DNA from 2 places in the Ensifer sp. GW823-FHT05D09 genome. Region 2 is predicted to be linked to the other one. Evidence: predicted binding sites of a transcription regulator. Region 2 holds the regulator's gene; the other holds the start of a gene.
The links. Region 2 encodes LexA, which represses DNA repair genes until DNA is damaged. Its sites were predicted from a motif close to TGTTCNNNNTGTGTTCNG; they were not measured.
Positions count from the first base shown of each region.

Region 1: the regulator LexA is predicted to act here: its motif matches at 3,102-3,119, upstream of parE (DNA topoisomerase IV subunit B).

Region 1 covers NZ_JBXAIA010000002.1:104,485-119,490, reverse strand. The annotation lists gene AC1Q80_RS06325 (FAD-binding oxidoreductase) at 1-526, opposite strand, end outside; gene AC1Q80_RS06320 (UbiA family prenyltransferase) at 523-1,965, opposite strand; gene AC1Q80_RS06315 (alpha/beta hydrolase) at 2,095-2,991, opposite strand; gene parE (DNA topoisomerase IV subunit B) at 3,237-5,300, shown strand; gene AC1Q80_RS06305 (GNAT family N-acetyltransferase) at 5,375-5,857, opposite strand; gene AC1Q80_RS06300 (hypothetical protein) at 6,100-6,516, shown strand; gene AC1Q80_RS06295 (DUF2336 domain-containing protein) at 6,610-7,749, opposite strand; gene AC1Q80_RS06290 (aldolase) at 7,823-8,527, shown strand; gene AC1Q80_RS06285 (flavin reductase family protein) at 8,565-9,167, opposite strand; gene AC1Q80_RS06280 (nitroreductase family protein) at 9,167-9,751, opposite strand; gene AC1Q80_RS06275 (RgsD C-terminal domain-containing protein) at 9,851-10,855, shown strand; gene AC1Q80_RS06270 (lysophospholipid acyltransferase family protein) at 10,901-11,740, opposite strand; gene thrS (threonine--tRNA ligase) at 11,836-13,818, opposite strand; gene AC1Q80_RS06260 (DUF1697 domain-containing protein) at 13,947-14,486, opposite strand; gene AC1Q80_RS06255 (DUF2267 domain-containing protein) at 14,504-14,932, opposite strand; gene yidD (membrane protein insertion efficiency factor YidD) at 14,929-15,006, opposite strand, start outside.
Region 2 covers NZ_JBXAIA010000002.1:376,524-391,529, forward strand. The annotation lists gene AC1Q80_RS07600 (hypothetical protein) at 10-513, opposite strand; gene AC1Q80_RS07605 (hypothetical protein) at 517-1,212, opposite strand; gene AC1Q80_RS07610 (TIGR04255 family protein) at 1,214-2,017, opposite strand; gene AC1Q80_RS07615 (SOS response-associated peptidase) at 2,255-2,989, opposite strand; gene AC1Q80_RS07620 (hypothetical protein) at 3,005-3,328, opposite strand; gene AC1Q80_RS07625 (hypothetical protein) at 3,338-3,580, opposite strand; gene AC1Q80_RS07630 (RNA-directed DNA polymerase) at 3,990-5,615, shown strand; gene AC1Q80_RS07635 (GFA family protein) at 6,779-7,210, opposite strand; gene AC1Q80_RS07640 (hypothetical protein) at 7,702-7,848, opposite strand; gene AC1Q80_RS07645 (hypothetical protein) at 8,473-8,805, shown strand; gene lexA (transcriptional repressor LexA) at 8,925-9,644, opposite strand; gene AC1Q80_RS07655 (hypothetical protein) at 9,825-10,064, shown strand; gene AC1Q80_RS07660 (hypothetical protein) at 10,113-10,400, opposite strand; gene AC1Q80_RS07665 (hypothetical protein) at 10,875-11,018, opposite strand; gene AC1Q80_RS07670 (DUF4242 domain-containing protein) at 11,198-11,485, opposite strand; gene AC1Q80_RS07675 (hypothetical protein) at 11,802-11,966, opposite strand; tRNA gene AC1Q80_RS07680 (tRNA-Ser) at 12,193-12,282, opposite strand; gene AC1Q80_RS07685 (septal ring lytic transglycosylase RlpA family protein) at 12,560-13,591, shown strand; gene AC1Q80_RS07690 (D-alanyl-D-alanine carboxypeptidase family protein) at 13,652-14,812, shown strand; gene tmk (dTMP kinase) at 14,893-15,006, shown strand, end outside.

The DNA of each region.
Region 1 (15,006 bases), 270 kb from region 2:
GACGAAGGCTCACGGTCAGGATCAAACCGGTCAGCCCCATGCCGCCGATCGTGGCTGCAAACAGCTCCGGGTTTTCCTGTGGCGTGCAGGTCAAGCGTTCGCCATTGGACCGCAAAAGCGTGAAGCCGGTGACGTGATTGCCGAAGGTCCCCCGCGCATGATGGTTCTTGCCGTGAACGTCGTTGGCAAGCGCGCCACCGATCGTGACGAAAGCCGTGCCGGGCGTCACCGGAAGAAAGAAACGGTGGGGAATGGCACGTGCAAGAACTTCGCCAAGGGTAATGCCCGCCTCGCAGGTCATCATGCCGGTGCCGGGGTCGAACGCGAGTATGCGGGCGTGGCGGCGATTGTCGATCAGTACGCCCAGATCGTTGTGGCAGCTGTCGCCATAGCTGCGACCGTTGCCGAACGGGAGGAACGTCTCCGGCTCGATCGAACCGATGCGATCTTCGTAGTCGTCCGGCGAAATGCCCTGCCGCGGCCGGCGATCGAGCCGGCCCCAGCTTTCGTAATCTTGCGTGTTCATTGCGGCCCGACAGCTCCGAAAAGGATGAGTAACGCCCCGACCAGCATGGTCAGCTGGCTGCGCCAGTCGCGCATGATGAAAACGACAGGATCCTCGTGCAGCATGCCACGACGTGCAAGCATCCAGATCCGCAACAGCATATAGAGCACCAGCGGGCAGAGCGGCCACAACGCCCACGGCGTCGTGTACATTTCCTGCAGTTCCTTGCTGTGCACATAGAGCGCAAGCACCAGGGCCGAGGTGAAGGCTGAGGCCACACCTGCCTGTCCGACCATTTCGAAATCGACCGCGAGGTAACCACGGCCAGGAACGGCGCCACCATCCTTGTCGTCGAATTCATGCAGTTCAACGTAGCGCTTCACCAGCGCCAGGCTCAGGAAGAAGAAGATCGCAAAGGACACCAGCCAGAAGGAGAGCTCCGTTCCGGTCGCAGCGGCGCCGGCGACGATACGGGTGGTGTAGAGGCCGGCGAGCGTGAAGACGTCGACGAGAAGCTTGCGCTTGAGCACGAAGGTGTAAGCCGTCGTCGCGCAGGCATAAAAAGCGAGGACGCAGGCAAATTTCCAGGGAAGCAGAAAGGTCAGCGAAACCGAGGCGAGGATCAGGCAGACGGCCAGCGTGAACGCGGTCGGAACCGACATCTGACCGCTGGCCAGCGGCCGGTTACGCTTCTTTGCGTGCCGCCGGTCGTTCGCGAGATCGGACAGATCGTTGATCACGTAGACGGCGGAGGCGAGGAAGCTGAACGCGAAGAATGCGATGATAACGCTCACGAGCGCATCGACATGCAGCACTTCGTGATTGAGGATCATCGGCACGCCGATCAGCACGTTCTTCGCCCACTGATGGACCCGGATCGACTTCAGCGGGGCAAGCATGCTGACCTTGCCGGTGTCGAGTTTCTCCGCGTCGTGGTTGCGGCGCCATTTCTCGGCGGCCGCGTCGGGTGCCACGACGATCGCCCGGCGCGCAACGTCGAAAACCGCGATGTCGTCGCGGCTGTTGCCCATATAGTCGAAACCGCCTTTGCCGAAGCGTTCGACCAGCGCGTCACGCTTCCGGCTGCTCGTCATGTTGAGCGTCTCTGATGAATGCATGATCGACGCAAAGAGGCCGACATGTGCTGCGACGTCGTGGGCGACGGAAGCTGCCGCGCCGGTCACCAGCACAATCTCGCGTCCGTCGGCACGTTCGGCCGACAGGCGATCCAGGACGACCTGGCGGTACGGCCAGTCCTCCGCCTTTCGGCCCGAGCGCAGGGCAACCTCATGTTTCAGGCGTGCCTTGCCCTGCCACAACCACATGAGCATCAGCACAAGCATCAGCGGGTTGCGCAGCAGAATGATCGCGGCGCCTTCCCATAGCGTATCGGCGGCCAGCAATGTGCCGTCCAGGTCGACACACAGCGGAACCTGCCGTGTTTCGGTACGCGCATCCATGAAATATACCCCAGCAATATCTGCCGAAGATCATCGCGCCGATCGCTTTCAAAGGTGGAAACAAGCGGCCAGGTTGCACCCGGAAATTGCCGGTCTGGTTAACAAATGCCGAGTGCTGGACGGTGCGTTTCAGCGACTGCCGATCCAGTTCAAGGCGTCGCGCCAATCGGTCATGCGAACCGGCGTTCCGTGCGAACCGGTTTCAAACAGCACGAAGCGGGTCGGGTATCCCTGCCCTTTCAACGCACCATAGAGGGCCTTCTGGCTCTCGGCCGGATAGACGCTATCCTTGCTGCCATGGCTGAAGAACATCGGCAGCCTTGCCTTGTACGCGGCACTCTTGGTGAATTCGGGATCGGCGACGCCGCCCATGATCATCATGCCGCCAAGGGCCGCAACGGCACCGGCATCTCGGGCCACACCCCAACAGATGAAGCTGCCCATGGAGGCGCAAGCCAGCACGACCGGCCGACCGCCGGAGCGCTCGGCAACAAGCTTGACCAAGCCGGCAACATCAGCCGCCCCGGCCGTATCGAACGACCGGACGCTCGGTGCATAGTAGACGCCGCCATTGGCGACAGCCAGGTTCTTCAGACGATTGAAGTTGCCACCGAACGAAAAGTCGTTGGCGCCTAGCCGCCGGTCGCCGCCTCGCCCGTGGATGAAGATTACGCTGAATGCAGCGCCCTGCTCCCGACCGACGCGTGTTACATCAAGAGAACGCCCACCGATTTCGATAGTTTCGTTGACTTGATCTCCCTTGACGCCAAGCGAAACGAAGGCGCGCTTGACCCGCCGCTCCGGAATTTCGTCACGCCCGTTGATGTCGCGCAATTCCTGATAATCGACGACGCGGTAGTCGCCATTGTCGCTCTGCTCAAGCACTGTGCCGTAGGAAAACAGATCATCCTTGTATGGCTTCAGCACCTGCGCCGCGGCGGAAGCAGCGGCCCCGGCAACAAGCCCGAAGGACAGCACGATGGCGCTAAGACGACGAAAGCAAAAATGAGCTGTGGACACGGACAACGAAGGGCTCCCTGGTTAGTCGCAAAGCCTTGCCATCGGCTCGGCACCAAAGCAACAGTTGGTGACAGGTGCCAACGCTCAGGCATTATTTTGCAGGCATTCGGCGCCGCCATTCTCCTTTTGTTCGCACAATCTGCAAGAGTCTGGCAGAATTCGGGTGATTCGAATGACTGGGGATGGCGACAAGACCGAGGTCTTGCTATGGCCTTGACACCTCCGCACGACAGGAATGATCTAGACGCCCCATGGACGACAGCAACGACCTCTTCTCTGCAATGCCCGAACAACCGAAGCCCGTTGCGCCGGAAGCCGCGCCCGCTGCGCGAGCGGCACCGGTCCCGCGTGAAGAACCGCGCCCTGCCCCCAAGAACAGCGGCAGCGACGACTACGACGCTTCGGCAATCGAGGTGTTGGAAGGGCTGGAGCCGGTCCGTCGGCGTCCGGGCATGTATATCGGCGGCACCGACGAAAAGGCGCTGCACCATCTCTTCGCCGAAGTCATCGACAATTCGATGGACGAAGCGGTGGCGGGCCATGCCAACTTCATCGACGTCCATCTCGATGCCGACGGCTATCTGTCGGTGACCGACAACGGCCGCGGTATTCCGGTCGAAAACCACCCCAAATTCCCCGGAAAATCGACGCTCGAAGTCGTCATGACGGTGCTGCATGCGGGCGGCAAGTTCGATGGCAAGGCGTACGAGACCTCCGGCGGTCTGCACGGCGTCGGCGTTTCCGTGGTGAACGCGCTTTCGGACGATCTGGAGGTCGAGGTCGCCAGAAACCGCAAGCTTTATCGTCAGCGCTTTTCGCGCGGCGTACCGCAGGGCGGGCTGGAAGAACTGGGTGACGTCCACAATCGGCGCGGAACGCGGGTTCGCTTTCATCCCGATCCGCAGATCTTCGGACCGCATGCCCGCTTCGAGCCGGCGCGGCTGTTCCGTATGGCCCGCTCCAAGGCCTATCTGTTCGGCGGCGTCGAGATCCGCTGGTCGTGCGATCCGTCGCTGCTGCTGGAAGGTTCCGAAATTCCGGATCGGGCGGTGTTCCATTTCCCGGGCGGCCTGAAGGACTATCTCGCCGCCACGCTCGGCAAGGAATTCACTGTCACTCGCGAGATCTTTGCCGGCAAATCCGAGAAGTCGAACGGCCACGGCTCGCTCGAATGGGCGGTCACCTGGTACGGCGGCGACCAGCAGGTCCATTCCTATTGCAACACCATTCCCACACCCGAAGGCGGGACGCACGAGGCGGGTTTCCGCATCGCGCTCACCAAGGGTCTGAAGAACTACGCCGAGCTGACGCAGAACAAGCGTGCCGCGATCATCACCACCGATGACGTGATGATTTCAGCCGCCGGCATGCTGTCGGTTTTCATCCGCGAACCGGAATTCGTCGGCCAGACGAAGGACAAGCTGGCAACCGTCGAGGCGCAGCGCATCGTCGAAAACGCCTTGCGCGACCCCTTCGACCATTATCTTGCCGACAATCCGGCGGAGGCTGCAAAGCTGCTCGAATGGGTGATCGAGCGTGCCGACGAGCGCGTTCGCCGCCGCAAGGAAAAGGAAGTCAACCGCAAGACCGCCGTGCGCAAGCTGCGCCTGCCCGGCAAGCTTGCCGACTGCTCGCAGAACACCGCTGATGGCGCCGAACTTTTCATCGTCGAAGGGGATTCGGCTGGCGGCTCGGCCAAGCAGGCGCGCAATCGCGCCAACCAGGCCATCCTGCCGCTGCGCGGCAAGATCCTGAACGTCGCCAGCGCCGGCCGCGAAAAGCAGGGCGCCAACCAGCAGATCGCCGACCTGATCCAGGCGCTCGGCTGTGGCACGCGCAGCAAGTACCGTGAAGAGGATCTTCGCTACGAGCGCATCGTCGTCATGACCGACGCCGACGTCGATGGCGCACATATCGCCTCGCTGCTGATCACCTTCTTCTATCAGGAGATGCCCGAGCTCATCCGCGGCGGCCACCTCTATCTCGCCGTGCCGCCGCTTTATCGCCTGAGCCAGGGCTCAAAGACGCTTTACGCGCGCGACGATGCCCATCGCGAAGAACTGATGCGCACCGAATTCAACGGCCGCGGCAAGGTGGAAGTCGGCCGCTTCAAGGGTCTTGGCGAGATGCTGCCGGCGCAGCTCAAGGAAACGACGATGGATCCGAAGTTCCGTACGTTGCTGAAGGTGCAGATCGACGACGTCGATTTCGAAGGCACGCGCGAAGCCGTCGACAACCTGATGGGTACGAAGGCCGACGCACGCTTTCGCTTCATCCAGGAGCGGGCAGTGTTCGCCGACAATCTCGACATCTGACCAACCGATCCGTCGCGGTGCCTACCTGCTTGCCGGCCGACGGGCACCCGCTGTGGTGCCAGAAGCGACAAGGCCTATCCGTCGAGATCAGCAGGCGGCTGCAGCACCTTCTCCATGAACAGGCTTAGCGGGTCCGGCTGATAACCGCCGAAAGGCGGACGCTCGACATAACCGCTGTTTCTGTAAAGTCCGATTGCTTCCGGTTGGTGAATGCCGGTTTCAAGTCGGATCACGTCAAGCCCGATGCTCACGGCGCGCTGCTCGATTGCCTGCAAAAGGCGCTTGCCGACTTTCAGCCCCCGCGCTTGGGGATCGACGAACATGCGCTTGATCTCCGCCGTGCCATCGCCGGCTTCGACCAGCGCGCAGCAACCAACGATCGCCCCGTCGAAGCGGGCAACGAAGAATGATACGTCCGGCTGCTCCAGCGCCGATACATCGACAAGATGATTGCTTTCGGCGGGATAGAGCGAGGCGGCATAGGCGTCCGACATCTCCAGGAGGCGCAGGATTTCCGGCTGCCGCGGCGGCTCTTCGGCAATCGTGACTTCAGGCAATTTTTGATCCATGGCTGATTCTGAGTTCTGGTACGGTTCGCGGAAGAAACTACGGTCGGGCGTATCGGGAGCCAATACGTCAAATTGCGCAACAAACGGACCTGCCCCATCAATCCGAATGACGCGACGAAACAAATTGTTTCTGCGCATTCAAGCCATCGCCCCATTTCAGGAAGAATCACGCAGGCATAAGTTGACGTCAGAAAACGCACAATCATGCACCAGATGGACACAGCCAGACCATGAAAGCCGCCCTGATCGTCATGACCATTCTTGGCTGTGACCACGACGTGAACCAGTGCCAATATATTTCGACCGTGGATGGGGCATGGCCCTCAATCGCGCAGTGCGATACCGATTCGCAGAAACAGCTGCCACGCTTCTCCAACGCCAACTATCCGGTGGTCGTTGCCGTCTGCGAGAGCTCCGGCCCCGGCCTTGCAACCAACGAACCGCAGCAGGAGGTGGCTGCTCCCCTACCACGGCCCGAGACGCCATCACCTCAGGTGACCGAGCCGCAACCGGGCCTGCCGAAACGGACTTTGGAATTTCTCTCCGGCGCCGTCCCCGACCGCGAGAAGCTGAAAAGCCTCGTCAGCAAGCCGGTTCACTACATCGAGGACGGTTACTCCTGGGTGGCGCGGCGGTTCACCGACTGACGCAGGAAGGCGAGATCAGCATCAACGCGTATGCCGGCGGCGTGACCTCAACGAAGCTGTAGCCCCTTCGGCTTCAACTTCGGTGAGGCAACGTCAGGCGGCTTGGCGCGCGGCCAATTGAGCATAGTCGCGAGCCGACTGCCGCTGCTCGGCAAAGGCCAGTCGCTCAAGAATTTCCGCCATTGCATTGCATGCCGGCGAAGACGCACCTTGGCCGCGCAGGCTTGTAAGCAGCGCCGAGCAGACGGAGGCGCGGCAATCGTCAGCACCCGTATTGCCATCCCTGCGCCAAAGAAGGACCGCTTCGGCAAACGCTTCGCTGACGTCGCGCCCGAGACCGGCGCTCTCGAACAACGCGCGGATCGAATGAATACGGCCGCTCGAAAGGATCGAGCGAACGCGCTTTTCCGCAACGCCGGAGAGGTCGACGATCGCGGCCGAGAAAAACTCCGCCCGGCCCGTGACAAGTGCGTGCAGCAGGAAGGCCGGCGTCAGACGGCCGGTTTCGCGCAGATGGGCGACGAGGTTCGGCAATTCGTTCACTGCCAGGGCACCAGCCATGCCGACCGCTGCGACATCACAGGCCTCGCGCGTGACGCGCTCTACCCGTGACGTGCCTATCGCCATCTGGACCAGGCCGAATGCGGCAAGGGCTGCCCCAACCTCTTCGACAAGCGCGTGCCGCGCGTCACCTGGAAGATCAGCACGATCAAGCAGAAGGTCGCGGACGGATGCGGAATGGCCGAGGCGGTCGGCGATCCGCTTCAACGACCGGCGCGACAGTTGCGCGCCGGCGTTTTCCAGCAGGATCAGCATTTCTTCTTCGCCGCCGATTTCGGCGATAGCGGCTGAGACCGAGCGGGAAACGAACGTACGCGCCGCAATCAGCGCCCGCGTTTCGACCGAGCCGCGGGCAGCAAGATCGACAAGATCATCGTCCGTCAGAACGGGCGAGCGTGAAATGACGATATAGGCGATCTCAGGCTGGTCTTCGGCAAGACCGAGAACGATGGCGCGCGGAACATCGGACGATGCGGCAAGCACGTCCGCCAGAGCGAAACGCACCTTTGGCGAGGGATCGTCGAGCAGAAAGGTCATGGCCATTTCGGCGGCCTGACGATCGATGCCGTTCATCTGCGCGTCGACATACGCCCGGCCGAGGGCTCGTGCAGCGCGAGCCCGATCGCCCGTTCTCGCCGTTTCCACCCAGCGAAGAAATGCTTGTATGATCACCGACGCCCCACTAGACACCCAAAGCCACCTGATGTTGGAAGCCTAGCCGGCAAAGGTTTAAGATTGGTTCACCATGTCCGTTAACCGCTTCAAAACCATGAAGCCGCTGCTGTTTCAGGGCGCCGAAGCGCCTGTCCCCCCGTCCTCTGTCCTCGGAAGTGTTGATGGCCTCATTGTCGAACTCAGGTTTGGTGGCGACACGCTTGCTCGACCAGCGGGCGTCGCGAGAAGCGCCTTGCGCATCTTCGCACGGATCCCTCCGATCAACCGCGTGACGGAGGATGCGCTCTTCGCGCTGCTCCGCAACGATATTGACGGCGTCTTGCTCTCCGAATGCCGGAGCCGTGCGGACGTGCAGAAGCTCGACGTCATGTTGCGTGTCGCGGAGGCAAGCACCGGTTCTCATCCGCAACAGATAGCTATTCTTGCGGAATATGGTGCGGTCCCGGAAAGCGTGCTTTCACCCTACTCTCTTCACGAAAGCTCACCACGTCTCGAAGGACTTGTGTTCGATGGCCAAAAGCTAGCGGCGGCGACAGGCTGCGAACCACTCCCGGTACGGCAGGACCAGGTCACGGCGGCGCCTGTTGCCGCCGGGCGTGCCGCCACCGTTCTTCGCGCCCATGAAGCGGGTCTAGCCTGTTACGACGTGTTGCCGCAGACGGCCATCACTGAGCTTGCTGCCCGGCAGGCATTTGCTGCCAGCCGCGCCGATGGGTTTTCATCCGTGGTCTGCCGCTCCCCGGAGCAGGCGGCATGGCTGAATAGCGACGATTGACGCGATCGGCCGCAGGCATCAGCAAAACGAAAACGGTTCAGCGCGTCGGCCGCACCATCTGGAACACATCGCCACCGTCGCAATAATCCATGTAGCCGAGGCGGGCGAGCGGGCGCACCGTCGCCATGTCGAAACGACCGTCGCGGATTGCCTCGTCGCGAATGTGGATGCCGACGACCTGTCCGATGACGACGTAATTGTCCGAGGGCTCGCCATCGAGCCCCTTGGGCTGAAACATTTCGGTCATCCGGCATTCGAGCGCCGCATAGGCCTCGCCGACGAACGGCGCATTGACCAAGGTGCCGTCAACCGGCGTCAATCCGGCGATCTGAAACTCGCTCTCGCCATGGGGGGCCGCAATCGAGGTCTTGTTGACGGCCTCGCTCAGGTTGCGGCTTGCGAAGCTGGCGGTGAATTCGCCCGTTGCCTCGATGTTGCGCACGGAATCCTTGTAGCCGCTCGACGAGAACATCACGAGTTTTGGCCGGTCGCTGATCGCGTTGAAAAAGGAATAGGGCGCAACATTCAGCGACCCGTCCGCGGCGCGGGTGCCAATCCAACCGATCGGCCGCGGCGAGACGATCGCCTTGAACGGATCGTGCGGCAGGCCATGCCTGTTTGCGGCCGTATCGTAGAACATCAGGCTTCTTCTCCGACCCAAGTGACGATCTCGGCCAACTCCGGGCGCGGACGCTCGGTCGGCGGAACCATGGCGGTGCCGATGTGAATAAAGCCGGCGACCCTTTCGCCCGGCTCGACACCGAGCAGCGGATACGCCGCTTCGTCAAAAGCGTACCATTCGGTCAGCCAGTTGGAAGCGTAGCCCAGCGCGTTGGCCGCCATCAACAAGTTGAGGCAGACGGCACCGGCCGACATCTGCTGCTCCCATTCCGGGATCTTGAAATGCGGGGCCGCTTTGCTGACCACTGCGACGACCACGGGCGCGCGCGACAACCGTGTCTCTTCCACCTTGATCATTTCTTCCGAAAGATCAGGTTTCTTGGCGAGTGCCATTGTCTTCAATTCGGCGCTGATGCGGGCTCTCTCTTCGCCACGGTAAACGATGAACCGCCATGGAGCGAGCTTGCCGTGATCCGGCACGCGCGAGGCGAGCGTCAGCATTTCCTCGACTTCGGCCTTGCCAGGTCCTGGCTCGCCCATCTGAAAAGCGGGAATGGATCGCCGGGACGCGAGATAATCAACGAGCTTTATTTCGGTTTTCATATTGGGTGAATTCCACTATTTTGCCGCCGACCGGCAGCCACGAAAATGCCATACCGGCGTCTCAAGTGGAGTCACCCAGTCAGGAAGTCAACTGCTCTCATGCGCACCTGCCCTCGTATTTTCATCAGAACCGGTTTGGCGGTCGCACTCGCAAGCATCACCGCCGGCAGCGCCCTGGCGCAGGATGCGACCGAGGCTTTCGAGAGCTTTCCGTCGATTTCCGGAACGCGCAAGATGCCGAAGCTGACCGGCTTCAGCCCGATGACCACCGACCCCACGCGGGAAGGCACGCTGAGGGACGTGAAGCTCGAGGCACTTCTGACCGGCAAGGGCCAACCGGTCGAGGCGGGCCTGACCTGGCGGGTGTTCAGCCCCATCCCTGGAAGCGATGGCAAGCTGCCGCTGCTGGCAACGTCGGAAGGCGGATCAACGGCCTTCAGCCTGGTGCCAGGCGAGTATTTCGTCAACGTCGCATTCGGACGTGCAGCCGCCACGCGCAAGATCCGCATCCCGGAAGACGGTGCGCTCGACAAGCAGGTGCTGGTGCTCGATGCCGGCGGCATGACGCTAAACGCTGTCTCCGGCAGCGATGTGCGCATACCTCCGGGCGAACTCAGCTTCTCCATCTACTCCTCCGAAACGCAGGGCGATGGTGAACGGGCGCTGATTGCCGCCGACGTGAAACCCAGCACCGTCATCCGCCTTGGCGCCGGCACCTACCATGTCAGCTCCAACTACGGCACGACAAACGCGGTGATCACCGCCGACATCCAGGTGGAAGCCGGCAAGCTCACCGAGGCGACGATCCAGCACAAGGCCGCAAAGCTGACGCTGAAGCTGGTTTCCGAAGCGGGTGGCGAAGCCATCGCCGATACCGGCTGGTCGATCCTCACTTCGGCCGGCGACATCGTCGACCAGGAGGAAGGCGCGTTCCCGACGCTCGTTCTTCTCGAGGGCAACTATACGGCCGTTGCGAGAAACAAGAACAAGATCTACCAGCGCGATTTCACGGTGAAGGCCGGCGTCAACACCGACATCGAAGTGCTGTTGACCAACGGCGGCGCCGCCGCAAGCCCGGAAGCGGCCGCGGAAGCGCAGGATTGATCTTACGGTAGAGGGCTGGCGTTAAGGCAAATGCCTCACGCCGCGTTAGCCGGCGCGCCTGAGAAAACGACGACGCGGCGGCGCCATCGAAAACACCGCCTCATAGATGCGACCGAGCAGATCCTTGCGGTCGCCATGCGCGCAAAGCTCTTCCCATGTCAGGATATGCCCGATGCGGGCCGCGATCGTCGTACCCGACAACCTCCGGAATTCGCGGATCAGCAGTGAGATCCGGAGCGTGAGCGACACCTTACTCGCGAGATGGAAGATGCGCCCGTTCTGCCCTTCGAAGTAGATCGGTATGACGCTGGCGCGCGCCGCCTGAATGAGCTTGGCGGGAAAGATCTTCCACGGCAGATCCTCGGCCCTACCCCAGCCCGAACGTGCCGTTGCCACCCCGCCGGCGGGAAAGATCACGATCGTCACGCCCTCTTTCAGCAGCCGCACGGCCTCATGGCGTGTAGCCATGTTCAGCGCCAGCGCTTCCTTCGTTTCCTCGAAAGACACCGGCAGCGAATAGGGCGCCATCTCCGGCACCTTCAATAGCTCGTTGTTGATCAGCACCCGGAACGGCCGGCCGAGTTGCTCGGCGAGTGCCAGAACAGCGATACCGTCGCCGATGCCGAACGGGTGATTTGCGACGATGACCAGCGGCGTGTCCGGCAAGTGGCGCGGCGGCCATTCGCCCTGAAGCCGCAGGCGCACATCGATCAGTTGCAGCATCTCGCCGAAGATACGGTCGCTCTTGCCGACAATGTCGGCCCGCCAGCGGGCATAGAGCTTGGCGTATCGGTTGCGACCCGCCAAGCCTTCCATCGAGCGGATGAACCAGCGCTTCAGGCGCCGGTCATTTTCGTTTGCGTAAGACAGCTCTTTGAACTGCACGGAAGTCTCCGATGGATGGCCCGGTACAAGGCGCTGCAGTATCCGGATATTCCGCTAATATGACAGTTTACTGACAGAGCGAAGGTCCCGGGGTCTTAACCCCGGGCTTTCTTTTCCGCCTTGCGCTTGAGATCGGGCGCCGTCGCTTCGGCAGAGAGCGAAGCGATCGCCTCGTCGAGCGACATCGCCGTCTGCGCCTGTGAGCCGAGACGGCGGATGTTGACCGACCGCTCTTCCGATTCGCGCTTGCCGCAAACGACGATGACCGGAACCTTGGTCACCGAATGCTCGCGGACCTTGTAATTGATCTTCTCATTGCGGAAGTCGGTCTCGACGGTCAGCCCGGCGTCGCGCAGAAGCTCGGCGACCTCGCGACCGTAGTCGTCGGCTTCCGAGGTAATCGTCGCGACGACGACCTGCAGCGGTGAAATCCACAGCGGCATGTGGCCGGCGAAGTTTTCGATCAGAATGCCGAGGAAGCGTTCCATCGAGCCGCAGATCGCGCGGTGGATCATCACCGGCTGACGCTTTTCCGAATCCTTGTCGATATAGAAGGCGCCAAAACGTTCCGGCAGGTTGAAGTCGACCTGCGTCGTGCCACACTGCCATTCGCGGCCGATGGCGTCCTTCAGCGTATATTCGAACTTCGGACCGTAGAACGCGCCCTCACCCGGCAGGATGCCTGTCTTGATCCGGCCCTCGGACTGCGCCTCAATCGTCTTCAGCACGTCGGTCATGACGCTTTCGGCGCGATCCCAGAGCTCGTCGGAACCAACGCGCTTTTCCGGACGGGTCGACAGCTTGACGACGACTTCCTTGAAGCCGAAATCCTCATAGACCGACAGGATGAGATCGTTGATGCGCAGGCACTCGGCCGCCATCTGCTCATCGGTGCAGAAGACGTGCGCATCGTCCTGGGTGAAGCCGCGCACGCGCATCAGCCCGTGCAGCGCGCCCGACGGCTCGTAGCGATGAACGTTCCCGAACTCGGCCAGCCGCACCGGCAGTTCGCGGTAGGACTTCAGGCCGTGCTTGAAGATCTGGATATGACCCGGGCAGTTCATCGGCTTCAACGCGAAGACGCGCTCATCGTCGGTGTCATCGCCGGCAACGGTCACCTTGAACATGTTGTCGCGGTACCAGCCCCAGTGGCCCGAGGTTTCCCACAGCGACTTGTCGAGCACCTGCGGTGCGTTGACTTCCTGGTAGGTATTGGCAAGCCGCCGGCGCATGTAGGCCGTCAGCGTCTGGAACAGACGCCAGCCCTTGCCATGCCAGAACACGACGCCGGGACCTTCTTCCTGGAAATGGAAGAGATCCATCTCGCGGCCGAGGCGACGGTGGTCGCGCTTTTCCGCTTCGGCCAGGATGTGCAGGTACTGGTCGAGCTCTTCCTGCGTATGCCAGGCCGTGCCGTAGATGCGGGTCAGCATCGGGTTGTTGCTGTCACCGCGCCAATAGGCGCCGGCAACCTTCATCAGCTTGAAGGCCGTGCCGATCTGGCCAGTGGACACCAGGTGCGGACCGCGGCAGAGGTCGAACCAATCGCCCTGGTAGTAGATCTTCAGATCCTGGCCTTCCGGGATCGCGTCGACGAGCTCGACCTTATAGGCCTCGCCCCTGTCGGCGAACACCTGGCGGGCCTTGTCGCGCGACCAGACTTCCCGGGTAAACGGCTTGTTGCGGGCGATGATTTCCTTCATCCGCTTCTCGATGACCGGCAGGTCGTCGGGCGTGAACGGCTCGTTCTTGGCAAAGTCGTAGTAGAAGCCGTTGTCGATCACCGGACCGATGGTCACCTGCGTACCGGGCCACAGTTCCTGCACGGCTTCCGCCATCACGTGTGCCGCATCGTGACGGATCAGCTCAAGCGAACGCTTGTCGTCGCGGGTGACGATTTCGATGCGGCCGTCGGCGATGGTGTCGGACAGGTCGCGCAGCTCGCCGTCGAGCGCAATGGCGACAGCCTTCTTGGCCAGCGACTTCGAAATCGACTCGGCGACATCGCGCCCGGTCGTGCCCGGGGCGTATTCGCGGACGGAGCCATCAGGAAATGTAAGGGAAACGGGATTCGACATCATGATCTCCTATCCAGTCCCGCCAACGAATGCGGGTGGTATGGTGTGGTATGACTGACCGGCTTGGGCCGGCTATTTGACGCAGGCCTGATAGAGGTTTTTCGAGGCCGAGTAAAGGCAAGGCGAGCCTAGCTGCCGAGCAGCGCGGCCAGGCCCTTCACCGTGTTCCAGTTGCGAAACGTACCGACTCCAAGACGTTTTTTGGTCAAGGCGCCGAGCAGTTTCGATTCGCTCGCCTGGCCGGTGAAATGAACCCAGAGATCACCATCGACGACCGCCAGCCGCTCGCCCGCCGTGCAATAGCGTTCGAAATCAGCAGGCACCGTGCCGGACAATGGCTGGCGCATCACGCGAACATGAACGCGGGTACCGTCCTCCTCGCCTTCGGCATGAAACGGATTGGTCGCGGCGAGCCTCTTCCAATCGACGCCGGGGCGCACGATGATGTCGACATGACGGCCGAACGTTTCGGCAAATGCGTTCTCGAGCGCTGCCTCCAGATCGTTGACGGCGGCGTTATCAGCGTCGAAGAGCAGGTTGCCGGTGGCGACGAGCGTCCGCGGAGACCGGTGGCCAAGTCTCTCAGCCATGGCCCTCAGGTCCGCCATGACGACGCGGCGCCCTTCGCCAAGCACAATGCTGTAGAGCAACGCTATGTAACTGTTCACACGAGGTACTCCCTGGCTCATGCACGCCAGAAGTCGGCGGCGCCGGCCGGGAGACGGGCCAACACGCGATCGAGCTTCGCTTCGTCGACATTCTTCCTTAACGCAGCCGCCACGTCCGCAATCGCCGTATCCGGCGAAATGTTGTGATCGCCGCGGAACGCCTGCACTTCAAGCGTCATCGTCGTCCGGCCAGAAAATGGGCTCCTTGGCTCTTCAAGATCCCACGCGGCAATGAAAATCGCTCTTAGAACCGGCGGCAGGACATCAGCAAACAGGATCGCATCCTCGACGTCCAGGCGGCAGCGAAAGGTCTGCAGCACGGCCTGAACCATCGTATAGGCCTGGTTCGTCGTCTGAAGCCCCGCGATGTCGCGGGCATCGACGATAAACCGGTCGAAATCGACCGACGCCTGCCGGTACTCCATCGGGATGGTCATCGCGTTCATCCGCCCTTCGGCCGCGGCTGCCAGTAGCGCCACGGTGCATACCAGAGATGCCTGGCTTTCAGGCGTTCCGGCAC
Region 2 (15,006 bases):
TAGCTTTGGTCAGCTGAGTTTGTTTTGCGATAGAAGCAGACGCAATGCAGCCTGCGCTTCAAGAAATACTTCTGATTCCTTGGAAATGCCGGCTTCATGCAACTCAGCGCACAGTTTAATACCGGCGTGAAACGGATCAGAGCCGCCTTGCCCGTCGGTTGAGCAATCGTCAATTACACAGAATAGCCTACCATTATAGCTTGGAGCACGAGCATTCCGGAGGTCACCAGCGAGCGCTCCGTACACGCCAGCGAAAGTCTGGCCGGCTCGCTGTGGCATTTTTTGCGGCAGCAAGAGGGCGTCTTGATAGCCGGCCGCTACCCGCCAGATCGAAATACCGTCGCCAATGAGTTTCCCTGGCTCAGTTATTGAGGTCTTCAGACGATCTTTATTGACGTGCATCGGTGTGTATGCAGCCCGAGCGATCATCTCGTCATTCTGGATCACCCCAGGGGATACATCGGGCGATACGCTGTTTTGCTCCAGCGGACAGCCGGCAGTGGCACACGACATGAGCTATCCGCAGATGATCGCCAAAAGACGTGGATTGTTCAGATGTGCACTAAGCTTCCGATAATCGAGTATCGGGATAACCCATGCAGGGAGTGCCCCTTGCTTTAGATCCGCATGAGCGCCGCCAATCTTGCCCGAATCAAAAACGGTAATTGTGAAGGACTCGTCATTTGTTGCGTTCGCCCAATGAAGTGCAGCAGTGCCATCATCGATGTCAATCTCAGCAGTCGGCTCAGTCGCGCCAGCAGGTAGTATCGAGGCAAGCGTCTGCATTGCACGAATGGTCTTGTCGCTTGGCGCGCGGCTGCCTTCCCCCGCCCAGCCGTCTGAGAGGCGCCCGAGGTCACGAATAATTCTGCTGAGGGGGCTGCTCCAGCGGGGTACGGGTACGATCCGTACAGCGTGAGCAAAAGAAGTGCTCGTATTCTCAGTTATCAAGGTCGGTCGCACGCGCTTCATAACGGAGAAAGCTCGGTAATGGGCGCTTACAACGGAACGAAGCACCCAATCGCGTTCATCAGCAATCACCGATGCGTCGTCGTCGGCCGTAGGCAATAGAGTGCCAATGCGTTCGGCCCTTGGATAAACGACGCCGACCGCTTCGTCATCGAAAACTTCAACATTCTGGCTGAGCAGCGACTCGGCGATGTGCCCCTCCAACGCGCGCGAATCTAGCATCCGTACCGCATATTTGGTCACATCAACCCTCCAACCCGATGGCTTGCTGCAGGTCTTTATTCAACAAGTCGATAAGCAGCGATTTGTTCTTCTTGTGCAAGTCGAACATTTCTTCATTAATTATTGCTAACTTCGACTTGGCGAGAGATTCAATCGTATCATCCGTATCCATCGAGCGAACCTGCTTATGCTCGATAGCTATTAGATATTGCTCATCAGCTTCGTTTACAACGCTACCGGTAAGATTGAGATTCTGCAATGTCTTGTCGTTAGGGCCACCCTTGCTGAACCAGCCAGTGTTACAGTGCCAAAGGGGACCGTTCTTCAGGAGCGCCGGAGCGATAAGCTCTGTGCTATTGAAAAATTCAGCAACGTCGTAGTCTCTACTGGCTGTGAAAGCGTCCTTAACAACAAGCTCGATCGAGAGCAGCTTGTTGTTCTTAGCGGCCGCCAACGGCACGGAATCCAGTGCGCTGATCATGTACCCGAGGGCTGCGCTCCATACCTTTTCCCATCGCGTATAGAGCGAACACTCAACACGTATCTCGTTTTTCGCGATTTCCATCGACCATGTCGGTTCGCCATTGGGTCTCAGGAACGCAAACTGGATGCCTGGCGCGTTTATGATCCCGTTGGGGGTATTGATTGGCGCTTCAACGGCGCCTGTTGCAGGTAGTCCGTCACGCCAAGCGTCGTGCCCTGCCTGAATCGCCATTATGGTTTGGGCCGAAAACGCCGATTTAAACGCGACAGCGAAACTTACTCGCTCTATGGAATGATCTTCGTTGATCGGCATAAAGCCCTTGATCTGACGATTAATTTCCATGCCGCCTCGGTGAGTTATCTGAACTTCAATTCCCAAAGATGCCCTTTCATATAACGCAAAAATTGAAAGGGCAATGTGGCGATCAGTCCACCAATCTTAAACAAAGCGATGGACTTCTTTAAGTGAATGGGGACCGCGCTCACTCCACCGGCCTAACAGGCTGCTTCGCAAGTTCTTCGGCGAACTGACTTTACTGCGGATCGCCTATTCGAAGGCTGGCCCATCCCATCGTGCCGCTTACAGTGCCCCCAGGGTGTCTGCCATCTGAACGATCTTGAGCTTGTCGTCGGGCAGGGGCCGCTGCAGGGCATAGGCTTCTGACCAGGGAGCGGTCAGCCAAGCTTGCACTTCGTCCTTTGACGTCAGGAGCACGGGCATCGCCTTTTGATGCACGGGAGCAACGATGCCGTTGGGTTCCGTCGTCAGGAAGGCGAAAAGATCGATCGTGACGAGCCCATCCTTGACCTTGCGAACACTGGTCCAATCCTTGACCCAGATGCCGGCGAAGAACATCAAAGTGTCGTCGCCGGTGCTGGTGAACCAGGCGTTCGGAGTGCGTCCACCTTCAACCTTGCTCGCAGGGTCCGGTTCGGCGAAACGGGTTACGGGTACGACACAGCGGTTCCCGACTTCCAACCAGCGCTTCCAGTGCTTGCTGGAGGTGTTGCGAACGTTCGTGGTGCCACCGTCGGGCTCCATTTTCAGGAGTTCGTCAAAGTCGACGTCTTTGCTCTTGGCACGAAGTTTATCGGCGCGCTTTGTGGCAGCGTCGAATTGTGCCTTGCTCGACGAAGGCATGCCCCAGCGCACCATCGCGAGTTCGCGGCGGTCCTCATTGTTGCGAATGATCGGCGCTAAGCGATCGGGGTAGACGTCAACCGACGGCTCGAGGTTGCCGACCAGATCATTTGTAATCGAAACGAAATCACGGATGGCCTGCTGGTTCGTGGTCAAATTATAGAGATTGCACATCGTCCTTGCTCACCTTCAGTAGAAGTCGTCTTTCCATACTGGTCTGGGAACCATCTTGATCCTCACCAGCTTCCGGATCTGGAGCTTTCCAGTGTCAGCGCCCCGTGGCAACTCGAATTCTGCCTGCAAATACTCCTTGCGTTTGCACACCTCGCACCGAAAGTGGGGCACGATCTCGTCGATCGGCACGTCACCGCAGAGCTTTAGCAAGTCTCGACAGCGGTATCGGCGCATGATGCGACAATACATGCACTCGATCTTGACGATCTGGCCGGTCTCCTCGGCCTTGGTCAAAGTATGCATGCGCTGCCAGCGGGTTAGGCCATTTTGTTCCGGCATGGCGTCAACCTAACAGCTGAGGCTTTCATTGGCTGCAGAGGACGGTTCGCTGCGCGGGCGCCACCCGCGTGTAAAGCCGAGGCTCATCGAAATTTCGGCCAAGGCGAGTTGTTCTCGCAGATGTCGGCAGTCGGCGAGCAGGGTGCGGACAGTGGCTTCCGCGTCACCATTGTGCCAGGCGAGGGCCGCGTCGAATTCGTCAAAGGTTTGGTCGGCGTCTTCGATCGATGTTGGTTGCTGAGCGGCGGACATGGCTTTTCCTTGTCCGGGGTGCCTTCCCGGAGCGTTCGTCTATTCGGTTTTAGGTTGGCGGCCGCATCGCCGGTGGAATTAGGATCTCTTGCCCGGAGGCCACTCGATCTTGTGTTCGAAGCAGTACCAATTGGGCGGTGCACTGCCGTGGGCAAAGCCGAGGCTTCCCCACTTGCCGCAGCCTAGGTGCTCGCAGAGGTGCTCGACTATGCCGCCTTCAGGCTTTTTGCTGGCGCCAGCATCATCGCTCATTCTGTAGGCCTTCCCAAGGGGTGTGTTCTACAAATGTTCTCATTGGGACTTAGAGTCAACACCAAGATTTGCTGGTTAAGGCCATACAGCTCAATTAACAACTTATGCGCTAAGTTCCGCTAAGCAGAGCATGTAGCTCGAGCGTGGGGGCATCTCTTTGAAGAATCGGTATTCATTGACGGCAAAAGGGCTTTTTCCTGAGACGCTGCCACCATGCTTTATATCAAGCGATATTCAACGCGCTATGAGAGGAATCGTTAAAGACGTCGATGAACGGCAGTCCCGCCGTCGGCCCGCGGATTACATTCGCTATAGCGGCACGAAGCATGACGGAGGGCGGCGATTTTACGGAACTCCCCACCCCATAGCCCATCACTATGTATCCACATTTATTCACAAGCACTGGCGGAAATTTGAGCGACACTACGCGTCGTCAACGTTCTCGGTTAGTGCGCCGAAATTGCTCGCGCCTGAAGCAGATCGCGCGATTCAAATAACGTCTTTGTCCGAGGTTGCAGCAATTGCGCAGAAGCGCCTAAGATATGCACCTTTTTTGTTGAAAACGGACATCTCGCAGTTTTTCCCTAGCATATATACGCATTCTATTCCTTGGGCCGCACATGGCATTGAAGAGTCAAAGCGGGACATGTCTCCGCTCTCGAAAGACCTTCCCTTTAATCAACTCGACTTTTTTGTTCGCAATTGCCAGCTCGCGCAAACCCGCGGCGTTTTGGTTGGTCCAGATGCATTCCGATTGGTCGCCGAGTTTGTGTCGACCAGCATTGATAATGCCCTGCAGGATGCGGTTCAGGGTGTCATTGTAGGCGCGGCAAGGCATGTCGATGATTACTATATTGGATTGAAAAGCGAAGCTGACGCTCTGGTTGTATTGTCGCGATTGCGCGAAGTACTTCAGCGCTACGAACTGCAGATAAATGATACAAAGACTAGAATATATAGCAGCTTAGATCCAATAAACGACATATGGGCTCAAGATCTGAAGCTGTCAATGCCGGAAAAATGGGGGTTTAGCAGTGAAGATCTAGTTTTTCATATCGATAAGTCATTGCAGCTGTCATCAGAATTGAAAACGTCAAGCCCCGTTAAAATTGCACTTAGAAATATTGATAAATTAAAAGTGTATAAAAGTGGGAAGTGGGATGATGTAGAGTCGTATTTGCAAAGAATTTGTTATCACTATCCACATTGTATCGACTATGTATGCCTTCTTGTAGTTAAAAGGTTCGCCATTGACGAGGAAATAGATGTGGACGGTTGGGGGGAGACCTGTTCATATTTACTCGATCGCCACTTAGCGTTCAATCACCATCATGAGGTTCTGTGGTTGACGTGGCTGATGTTGGCTTGCGGTCTTCCATTGAGCGAAGCGAGAGTTGCTTCTCTTTGCCGGTCCCAAAACGGGCACATTTTGTCGTTGCTGGCTTTCGCTTTTACCCAGGGGCATATCGACAAGCGACCGCCGATTAGATTTACGACTCGGCTGCCGACCTCAGATGCAAGCTGGCTTCTTAATCTCGTGGCGAGAGCGAACAATTTCACTCGTGCATCATTTAGCGGGGATTTTTCGAGTGAATTTGAACACCTCGCGGACCGCAATGTAGAGTTGATCAATATAGAGAGTTACGTCAGCTCAATGGAAGATGCATCGAGCGCGATCAGTCGCACCCGTTATGGCTACGATGAAGATGAGGATGACAGCCAGCACACAAATGACGAAGATTTTCCTGACTGGATGTTCGGAGTAGATCAGAATGATTTTTAGAGATCCTAATCTGCCGAGGCAAATTCGATGGGCTCATGAATTCATGCAGCACCTTGCTCTGGGGATGCGCATTATATCCGCGGTCATGGAGCAGTTCTGGCGTATGCCCTGCAGCACGCGGAGAGAAGAACAGCGTGCGGTGAGCGCACGAAAGGTGTGGCAGGGTGTGGCAGCGCCCTTTGATTCTCAAAAGATATTATTTTAGGGAAGTGTGGCAGTCTTCGGCCGCAAGTAGTTGATATTACTTAATTCAGCCACTCCGGGCGAGGCCTCCAAAATTCCACATAACGAATTGATTTCGCGACGAAATTCATCGTCACGGGATGCCAGGATTTCCACATTGGCATGGCGATTCCTTGCCGTTTTCCCCTTCTGTATCTTCCTCCACAGCCAACTGAAGATCACCGATTCCGTCGCATTTGATCCGGGCCACGCTCTTCCGTGCCGGGCCTCCAGGGCCTTTGACCACGAAAGCACTTAAGCCAGCAACACTTGATGATCGTCGTCTATGCAGTAGGGGGCGTGGTTACGTCTCGTTTTGGTAGGGCTCGGTCAGTGTCGCTTCATGCAGAGACTGGCTGAACGGAAAACCTATAAGCGCCGCACTGGCCATGCGATCGGCGACTATACATTCACAATAGAAGCCGGGAGTTCCGAGCCTCTCGCAGTATGCCCGCGGGCTGTCGAGCAGATGGACCCCGCTATCAGAGCCGCGAATTAGGATTGCGGTGGAGCCGTTCTTGTTTGCGCCCATTGGCGGAATCACGGCAAGTCCCGGCTCTGCCCACCATAATACGGGGGCTAAGAGAAGGATTATGAGCGTGGCCCAGCGCGCTAAAGTAATCACGGTTGCTCCAGGTCGTTGCTCGCCTGGGTTTAATCATTCGGAGTAACGGCATCAATGTGCACGCGCGGAAGTAGTTAATTTCGCATACTTCAAGTCGGCATAGAGCAATCTCGCCGGCCTCATAAGCTGGAGTGTGTCGCAACCCACGCTTTCTTGGGCGTTGGGAGAATGTCAACGTACCGAAGCCTCGGCACTGATTTCTCGGCTTCGCCAACCGTCGCCTGTCAGGGCGGACGGCAGCAGTGGTGCCGCGCGGTGTCGTTATCATCTAGCGCATACTTGCCGCATGGTTCCGCTGCTGCCTTGAACGCGTCAGTCATTCCGCCGGAATGAATTTCAGTGTTCCCGCGAGCCTTGGTCCGCTCAAATCCTTGGTGTCCAGTGGGTGATTGATGCCGTCGTTGACGGGCAGTTCTACGAAATCGAATGGGCTGACGCCCTGGAGGCATGCGGCGTTGACGCCGTAGAAGTCCGGGTTCGCGCGCGGTTTGTGGAACGTATAGATCCCGCATTTCGAGCAGAAGTAATGTTCTGCGGCCTTTGTATTGAACTGGTATTTGGTGAGAGCCTCGCCTCCGGAAAGAACCGTGATCCCGTCCTTGGCGGCGGAGACGGCAACCGCACCCTTCAGCTGACAATAGGAGCAGGTGCAGCGGCGAGCGGTATGAAGACCGTTTTTCAGTTTTACATTGAAACGAACCGTTCCGCAGTGGCAGGCTCCGTCGAGGTCCTGAACGTCGAGATTCATGCAACCATCCATCTGATTTTGAAGCACATTTGCACGTCTTCAATATGGGGCGGATTGCGCATGCTCAAGCGTATTCGTACGCTGAGGCATTCTTGAGGATGATCTTGCCATCCGGGTGGCTCTGCGCGTCGGCCACCTCGGCCAGGCGCGTTGCGCGTCGCAATGTCTGTGAAGCCCGCGAGCTTCCACACCACATGCCACCGTCCCATCGGCGCGACGGTCGACGACTTGCGGTGGAGGCTATCTGCGAAGAGAAAGCGCTTGATTGAGCATCGGGCGCCCACTCCACGCTGAGGGTGGGCCCAATGCATGGCTTGGGCAATCATGGCGCGGGGCTCTATGGTCTCAAATTGCCGGTGCAGCAAATTTCAGCCGTTGCTAGCCTAGCCCCACCTGAGCAACCAGTAATCTGGAGGTGGTGACAACGCGACGCGCTGCCGCCGATCAGAAATCAGCCGCTCGTTGCCGCATTGGGAAAATGCGCGGCCTGCTCAATTCTCCTGAACGGAAACGCCGCCCTCGCCAATCTTGATCTCGACACCGGCAGGTTTCGTTTCCTCACGATAAGCATAGACGCCGAGCCCGATGACGGCGACAGCGAGCACGGCGATGACGAGATAGAGGCTATTACGGTTCATTCAGCAGTTCCTCACTTGGTTACGCGAATGGGTAACTAGGCTGCCATCGTCGAAAGGCAACGGTGCGATCGTCGGGTGCGTTGGGCTCAAGGGATCCATGGCTCTGACGAAGATCAGATTCGGTTTCCGTGCGTAGGCAGCGTATCCCTTTTCCCTAGCACCCTTTGTGCCTGACGCGCTGACCCGCGCCCTCGGTGGGCGAGTGACAATCGCTGCAAGTGCGATGCATGATTGAGCCGCCGACTCATTCTAATTTGCTCCTCATGCCGCGACGTCACTCATCTGTGGGCTATCGCCTTTGCAGGCATGCCCGGCTTCGCGGGCTGCCAAGATTCGGGGCACACCTGGCGCAGCAGTGGCGATGTCAGCCTGTTCCTTATTCTCCGCCGATGTCAGTTATTCTTCATGGGTGATCCGACGTGCGCGCGTGCGCTTCACGCGTTTGCGCCGCGAATAGGCATGCGCGGATCTGGCTTGCCGGCGACCTGCCCCGAAATGGTGATTCTGCCCGTATTGTCAGTGCAAAGATTATTGTCTCTAGACGACATCAGGAATGAATATTCCAGCGATGCGACCCGTATAGGTAGCGTCAAACAAAACCGACAATGGAGGAAATGACATAAAATGAAATGTAAGATCGCCCTGACTGCTCTTGCCATATTTGCCGCAACGACGGCCACCGCAAGCGCCGAGGATCTCGTCTTTCAGCTGAAGAACAAGACGAAAGCCGTTCTGACGAACTTCTATACCTCGCCGGTTGGCGTCGATCAGTGGGAAGACGATGTCTTCGGGCGGCAGGTGCTTAATCCGGGCGAGAGCATGGAAATTACCATCGCCGACGGACGCGATGTCTGCAAATACGACATGCGCTTCGAATTCGAGGAAGGCTCCGGTCTCGACACGACCGAAGACATGCAGGACCTCTGTGAGTTGGGCGAGTACTCCATTCACGAATGAAAATTATCGAGCGCGTAAAACGCTCAACCTGACCACTTACGTCTCGCTACCTCTTGGGTGGCGAGACGTTCAAGCACAAGAAGGCCTGTCCAGCAGAAAGACAGCCATCATCATCTGGCTTAGTGATAGCGACGGATCAAGCCAACGAGCTTGCCCTGTATCTTGACGCGGTCCGGGCCGAAGATGCGCGTCTCGTAGGCCGGATTGGCCGCCTCGAGTGCAATCGATGCGCCTTTGCGCCGGAAGCGCTTCAACGTCGCTTCCTCGTCATCGACAAGTGCGACGATGATGTCGCCGGGGTTTGCCGTCGTGGCATTGCGGATGATCACCGTGTCGCCGTCGAAGATGCCGGCCTCGATCATCGAATCACCCTTCACTTCAAGGGCGTAGTGCTCGCCGCTGCCGATCATATCGAGCGGCACGGTAATATCGTGCGTGTTGTTCTGTATTGCCGAGATCGGTACGCCGGCGGCAATGCGGCCCATGACCGGAACCGAGACGGAGCTGTTGTCTGCCACCGGCGGCGCTTTTGCGGTAACCGGGGCAGGGGCGGGAGGTTTGCCGAGACTTCCCTCGATGACGCTTGGTGAAAACCCGCGACGCGGCTGAGCGCTTCCCGCGTAAGCTTCCGGCAGCTTGATGACCTCAAGCGCCCGGGCGCGGTTGGGAAGGCGTCGAATGAAACCGCGTTCCTCGAGCGCCGTAATCAGCCGGTGAATGCCCGACTTCGATGCCAGGTCGAGTGCATCCTTCATCTCGTCGAAGGACGGCGGAACACCGGACTCCTTCATGCGTTCGTGGATGAAAAGAAGCAATTCCTGTTGCTTGCGGGTCAGCATGGCAAGTCGCTCCAGAGGCGTGAAACAAATCAAGAACAGACACTATCTGTTCCATATGTGTTCCGCAAGTGCCTAAAATTCCGTGAATGTTGTATCAATCGTGCGCCTATCCGCTGCCTCGATGCTGGGTATGCCATGCGGAGCTGCCATGCCTCGCGCTTTTTACCGAATGAGGATGCAATGAAAACGCTGATTCGGATCCTGTCGACGATCGTTATCGCAGCGACCGCCGTCCTCGGGTTTCGCTGGTATCAATATGTCGACAACAGGCAGAGCCCGTTCGATGAAGTCGGCATCGCATTGAATGCGATGATGCCGGGGCCGGTCCGCCAGTGGGGTTGTGACCGGTTAAAGTTCACCTTTGGCAAAGGATTGCCACCACGAGGGTGTGCCACGAGCGATGGTAAAGAATGGAAGTAGCGCCGAGATAAGCGGTTGGGACAGCGGGCATGTCGAGGAGAGGGCGTTTCAAGCCGGCTGCGTTGCCGAACAGGCGTCCTCGAACTCCTTCACGGTCTCGGCAGAGTTGTCCTCCGGCAGCACGGCATCTGCCGCGTCGGTCGCCACCGGCGTGTCGCCTTGGTAGACGAATGACTGGATATAATAGGCGATCGAGCCTTTCCAGACATTCCGACCGTCGATCTGCTGGCAGGGGATGGCCGATTCGAAGTCCGTTTGCAGGTCGTCGACCGTGGCCGCGCTAAGGGCGATGTGGGGCGATGCGATAATCGAGGCGATAAGCAAGGCTGCAAGCACGATGGACGTCCGCTAGGTCAGAAGTGGTGCCGATAGATTGGTTAACGATGTGAACCGTGCTTTCGTTCCGGAGTCCAGCAAGCAGGCCGCGTACCCATGCCGTGTTCAACAGTTCTTTGCGAAAGGCGACGATCGCTCTTCAAGCTGTGGCAGCGAAGACACGAAGATTGTTTGGAAGAGCGAGTGTTTCGGGGCGTTTGTTGCTTCTCCGGCATCGGCCCCGAGCGGCATGGCTGGCGGCAGATCGGCCTTGGGGGTCGCGACGGGAGACGACTGGCAAGCGCCGCCGGCAGTGTTTCCTGTGTCTGCGGGAAGGTTCACGCGCCGGTCGGGTGTGCTGCGGAGCCGGCATCATTGCTGGTTTCTTGTCGCGGGACCAGTCGCCCTTGATGTGCGGAGACGTGCACATCCGGTCCGACTGGCCACTGATAAAACCTAAAGGCGTATTTGATTTTCGAGGTTGGAGCGGCTGCCTTACTTTTTGTCTTTCTTGCCCAAAGAGAAGCTGCTGCCTGCAAGCTTCACCTGGGAGCCTTCTGGCGTAACGGCGGCCTTGACGGTCTTGTCCTTCTTGGGCTTTCTAACCTCGCGGTTGCTTCGCACTTGACCTTTTGCCATGTTCGTCTCCTTGGAAAGGCGTGCCGGGGAGCCCATGTGGGCGCCGAATGACCGGCGGACTAGCGTGCATTGATACGGCCGGAAGTCAATGACGGCGCTCGGTGTGCATTGGTTCGGGCGGGCGCCATGGCCTGAAATGAAGTCAATGCTCCGCTGGCGTGATTATAACACCGACTCTGTTATTTGCCGCGCCCCTGAGAGGCTGTCGTGGGCCCAATCACGGCGGCGACCTCGGTGATCTTGTTGGCCGGAAATCCGCCTCGTTCGGCATGTTCGCGAATAACGTCGGCGCTTGGCGCCTCGTGGACGCAGTAGATCTTGTCGCCGGCGACATAGCTGGTGATCCATGTGTAGGGGACGCCGAGATCTGCAACGACTGCGTTGGATTTCGCCGACAGCGCGCAGAGGTCGTCCTGACTAAGCTTGTCGGCTCCGGGTACTTCGCGCTCTATGATGAAGGTGGGCATCGCTCAGTTCCTCAACTGTTGGATGACTACATATGAAGGCGCCCTAATGAAGCGGGAGTCAACGTTTTCGGTTGCCATAAGCTGTTTCACGGCGAATTCGCCGAATGTATCCCGATCCGGTCGAAAGCCGCGTTCCGGCCAGATTTGAAGCAAGCCGCATCAAACGGCCAGAGGATTCACAACCCTCGTCCTATCGAGATTGCTGTGCTGCCGGATCGTGTTTGATAGTCCCAGCGCGACGCTTTCGCACCTTGGCCCAAGAATTGGCGGTCGCACGGACGAGCTGTCGCTCTCCGTGACAAAAAAAGAACGCGCCTCAGTAGCTGAGGCGGAAGCCGCCGGGGCTGGCTGCCGATGGATCTGGTTCCGGCGAAGGCCCTTGCCATTGGGCGTAGGTCGTGTTGGCGTCGCCAGTGCTTGCGCAGCCCGACAGCGTCAGAACAGCAAAAAAAGCGGCTGTCGTCAGATATTTAAGAGGCATGGTTTTCTCCAGTTGTGGGAGATTGCCCAGGCCTCGAAGGGCCGGAATCAGACTTTCACCCAATTCCTTCGGGATGGCAAGCGGACCTGGCGCCCGCCTTCCAAATGCGTGCCTGAATACCAGCGCGACGGCAGCACGTGCGCGCCAAAGGGGCAATCGGAAACCGCTCGAACATTCGCGGTTTCGATCGAGCTCGACGTCGAATGGCAAGAAATGAGACAGTGGATGGCGGAGGAGGTGGGATTCGAACCCACGGTACGCTTTCACGCACGCCGGTTTTCAAGACCGGTGCCTTAAACCGCTCGGCCACTCCTCCGGGCACGGCGTTATTGCGCGAAGGCTTGTTACTTTGCAAGATTTAACATGCGTCGGCGGCAAGATTTTCTGAGCGCGTGAGCTTGTCCATCCGTCTTGGTAACCATTCGTAAACCATAACCGGAGATTTCGGGCGCTCGGCTGTTCGCCGGTTCGCATTTTTGCCTTGTTGCTGTCATGATTAATCGACTGTTCCGTTTCGGGACGCCGAGATTTCCGCTTGGGGGCAAGAGTGGAAGGTTTCGAGTACGGCTTGTTCGAATGATGTTGTGGGACAGATGACATCCAGTAAAAATGCGGCATATCTGATCAAGGGACTGCGCCTTGCGGCGGTTCCCGTGCTTTGCGCAACGCTTGCGGCGTGCGGATCGACGTCCAGTATCAAGAAGAGCAAGCCGAGGAGCAAAGAATACTTTGCTGAGTCGGTTTATGGCGTGAAGGCGAGCCCCCGTGTCGCCACCGGCAAGAACATCCCGAAGGGCGGTGGCCGGTTCCAGGTCGGTAAAGCCTATCAGGTCAAGGGCAAATGGTATCAGCCGAAGGAAGATTTCGGCTACAACAAGACCGGTGTCGCGTCCTGGTATGGTTCGGCTTTCCATGGTCGCCTGACCGCCAATGGCGAGGTCTACGACAAGCTCCATCTTTCGGCGGCCCATCCGACATTCCCGTTGCCGAGCTATGCGCGTGTCACCAACACCGAAAACGGCACCTCCGTCATCGTTCGGGTGAATGATCGCGGCCCCTATGAATATGGCCGGATCATCGACGTATCCTCGAAGACGGCGGATCTGCTCGACATCAAGCAGAAGGGCAGTGCCAAGGTTCGGGTGCAATATGTCGGTCGCGCACCGCTCGAAGGCAACGACATGCCCTACCTCATGGCGTCCTATGTCAAGAAGGGCGACCGTAGCCCGGGCGTCATGCCGGAAGGCCAGATTGCAACAGGCGTGATGGTTGCCTCGAATGAGCCCATGCGCAATCAGCTCGGAACGCTCACCATTCCGTCCAAATCGTCTCTTGATGAAAGCAGCCCGGTGACGGCCCTTGCGGCACCCGTTCCGCAGTTTTCCGCACCGCAGTCGCTGGAAGAATTCGTGATGCTGCCGGAGATCGGGCCGATCCCGCGCGAGCGGCCGGAATACATTCCGATGCCGGACGGCAATATGGCCTATGCGGCCGCTTACGTGGAAGTGCGGGTGAGCGATGCCAAATCGCCGTTTGAAGCGATCATGGTCGAGACCAATCCGCTTACACCCGAATCCATCGTTGCCCATGCCAAGCGTGAAGGCAGAACCGGCTCGATCCGGTAGATCGGGACGTTGTGCCATTCTGACGACGCTGCTATGCCCAATGGGAAGCCGGAGTTTCCCATGCGCTTGAAGATGCTTTCGGTCGTGTTTGGTTGCGCGGCATTGCTTGCGGGGGCTGCCGCGGCTCAGACGCCACCGGTGGCGTTCGACACCAAGGCCAAACAGATCCTGTTGGTGGATGCGGAAACCGGCACCGTCCTGTTCTCCCGCGCCGAGAACGACCCCGTTCCACCCGCCTCGCTTGCGAAGTTGATGACGATGGAAGTCGTCGCCGAGGCGATCGCCAAGGGTGAACTGTCGGCCGAAACTGTCTTCGAGGTTTCGGAACACGCCTGGCGCACCGGCGGCGCACCGTCCGGCACTTCGACGATGTTCGCGGCGTTGAAGTCACGCATCCGCGTGGCCGATCTGCTGCAAGGGGTGGCCGTTCAGCTTGCCAATGATGCCTGCATCATCCTTGGCGAGGGGATGGCCGGCAGTGAGGCTGCCTTTGCCGAAAAGATGACGGCCCGTGCCCGCGTGCTCGGTATGCCGATCGCCACCTTCCGCAACGCAACCGGTCTACCGGATCCGCAGAACCAGATCACCATGAGCGAACTGGTGGCTTTGACCCGTCATCTGCACGAGGCGCACCCCGATCTCTATCGGCTCTACGCGCAGCCTGAGTTCGAGTGGAACAAGATCCTTCAACGCAACAAGAACCCGTTGATTGCGGCCAATGTCGGGGTCGACGGGGTGGCGACGGGGTTTGCGGAAGGCTACGGCTTTTCGCTGGCGGCCTCGATGCAGCGCGGCGATCGCCGTGTCTACCTCGCGATGGGCGGCCTTGAGACCGATAAGGAACGCACCGAGGAAAGCCGAAAGGTGCTCGATTGGGCAATGACGGCGTTTGAAAAGCGGCGGATCTTTGCCGATGGCGAAGCGATCGGTGAAGCCAGCATCTACGGTGGCGCCGCCCCGCATGTGGCGCTTGTCGCCGGCGGGCCGGTCGACGTGCTGCTGCCGGTCAACAACTCGGAACGCCTGACGGCCCGCGTCGTCTACAAGTGGCCGCTGCGCGCTCCCGTCGAAGCGGGGGCCGAAGTCGGCGTCGTGCGACTTTGGAACGGCGAAAAACTGTTGCGCGAGGTGCCCGTCAAGACCGCCGAGGCTGTTGGCCAGGGCACCTTGGCAAGCCGCGCTCTCGACGCACTCCAGGAACTGCTCTTCTTCTGGCTGTAACAAAACCGATCCCAGTGGTTTCATCGTTTGGGCCAATCGGCTAAACAGGGCAAAATTGCATGCCGATATAGGAAAGCACCGTGCCGCTGGCAAAAGGTCTGTTTGTAACATTCGAGGGCGGGGAAGGGGCTGGCAAGTCGACCCAATTGCGCCTGCTCGCCGAATCGCTGCGTTCGCTGGGCCATGAAGTGCTG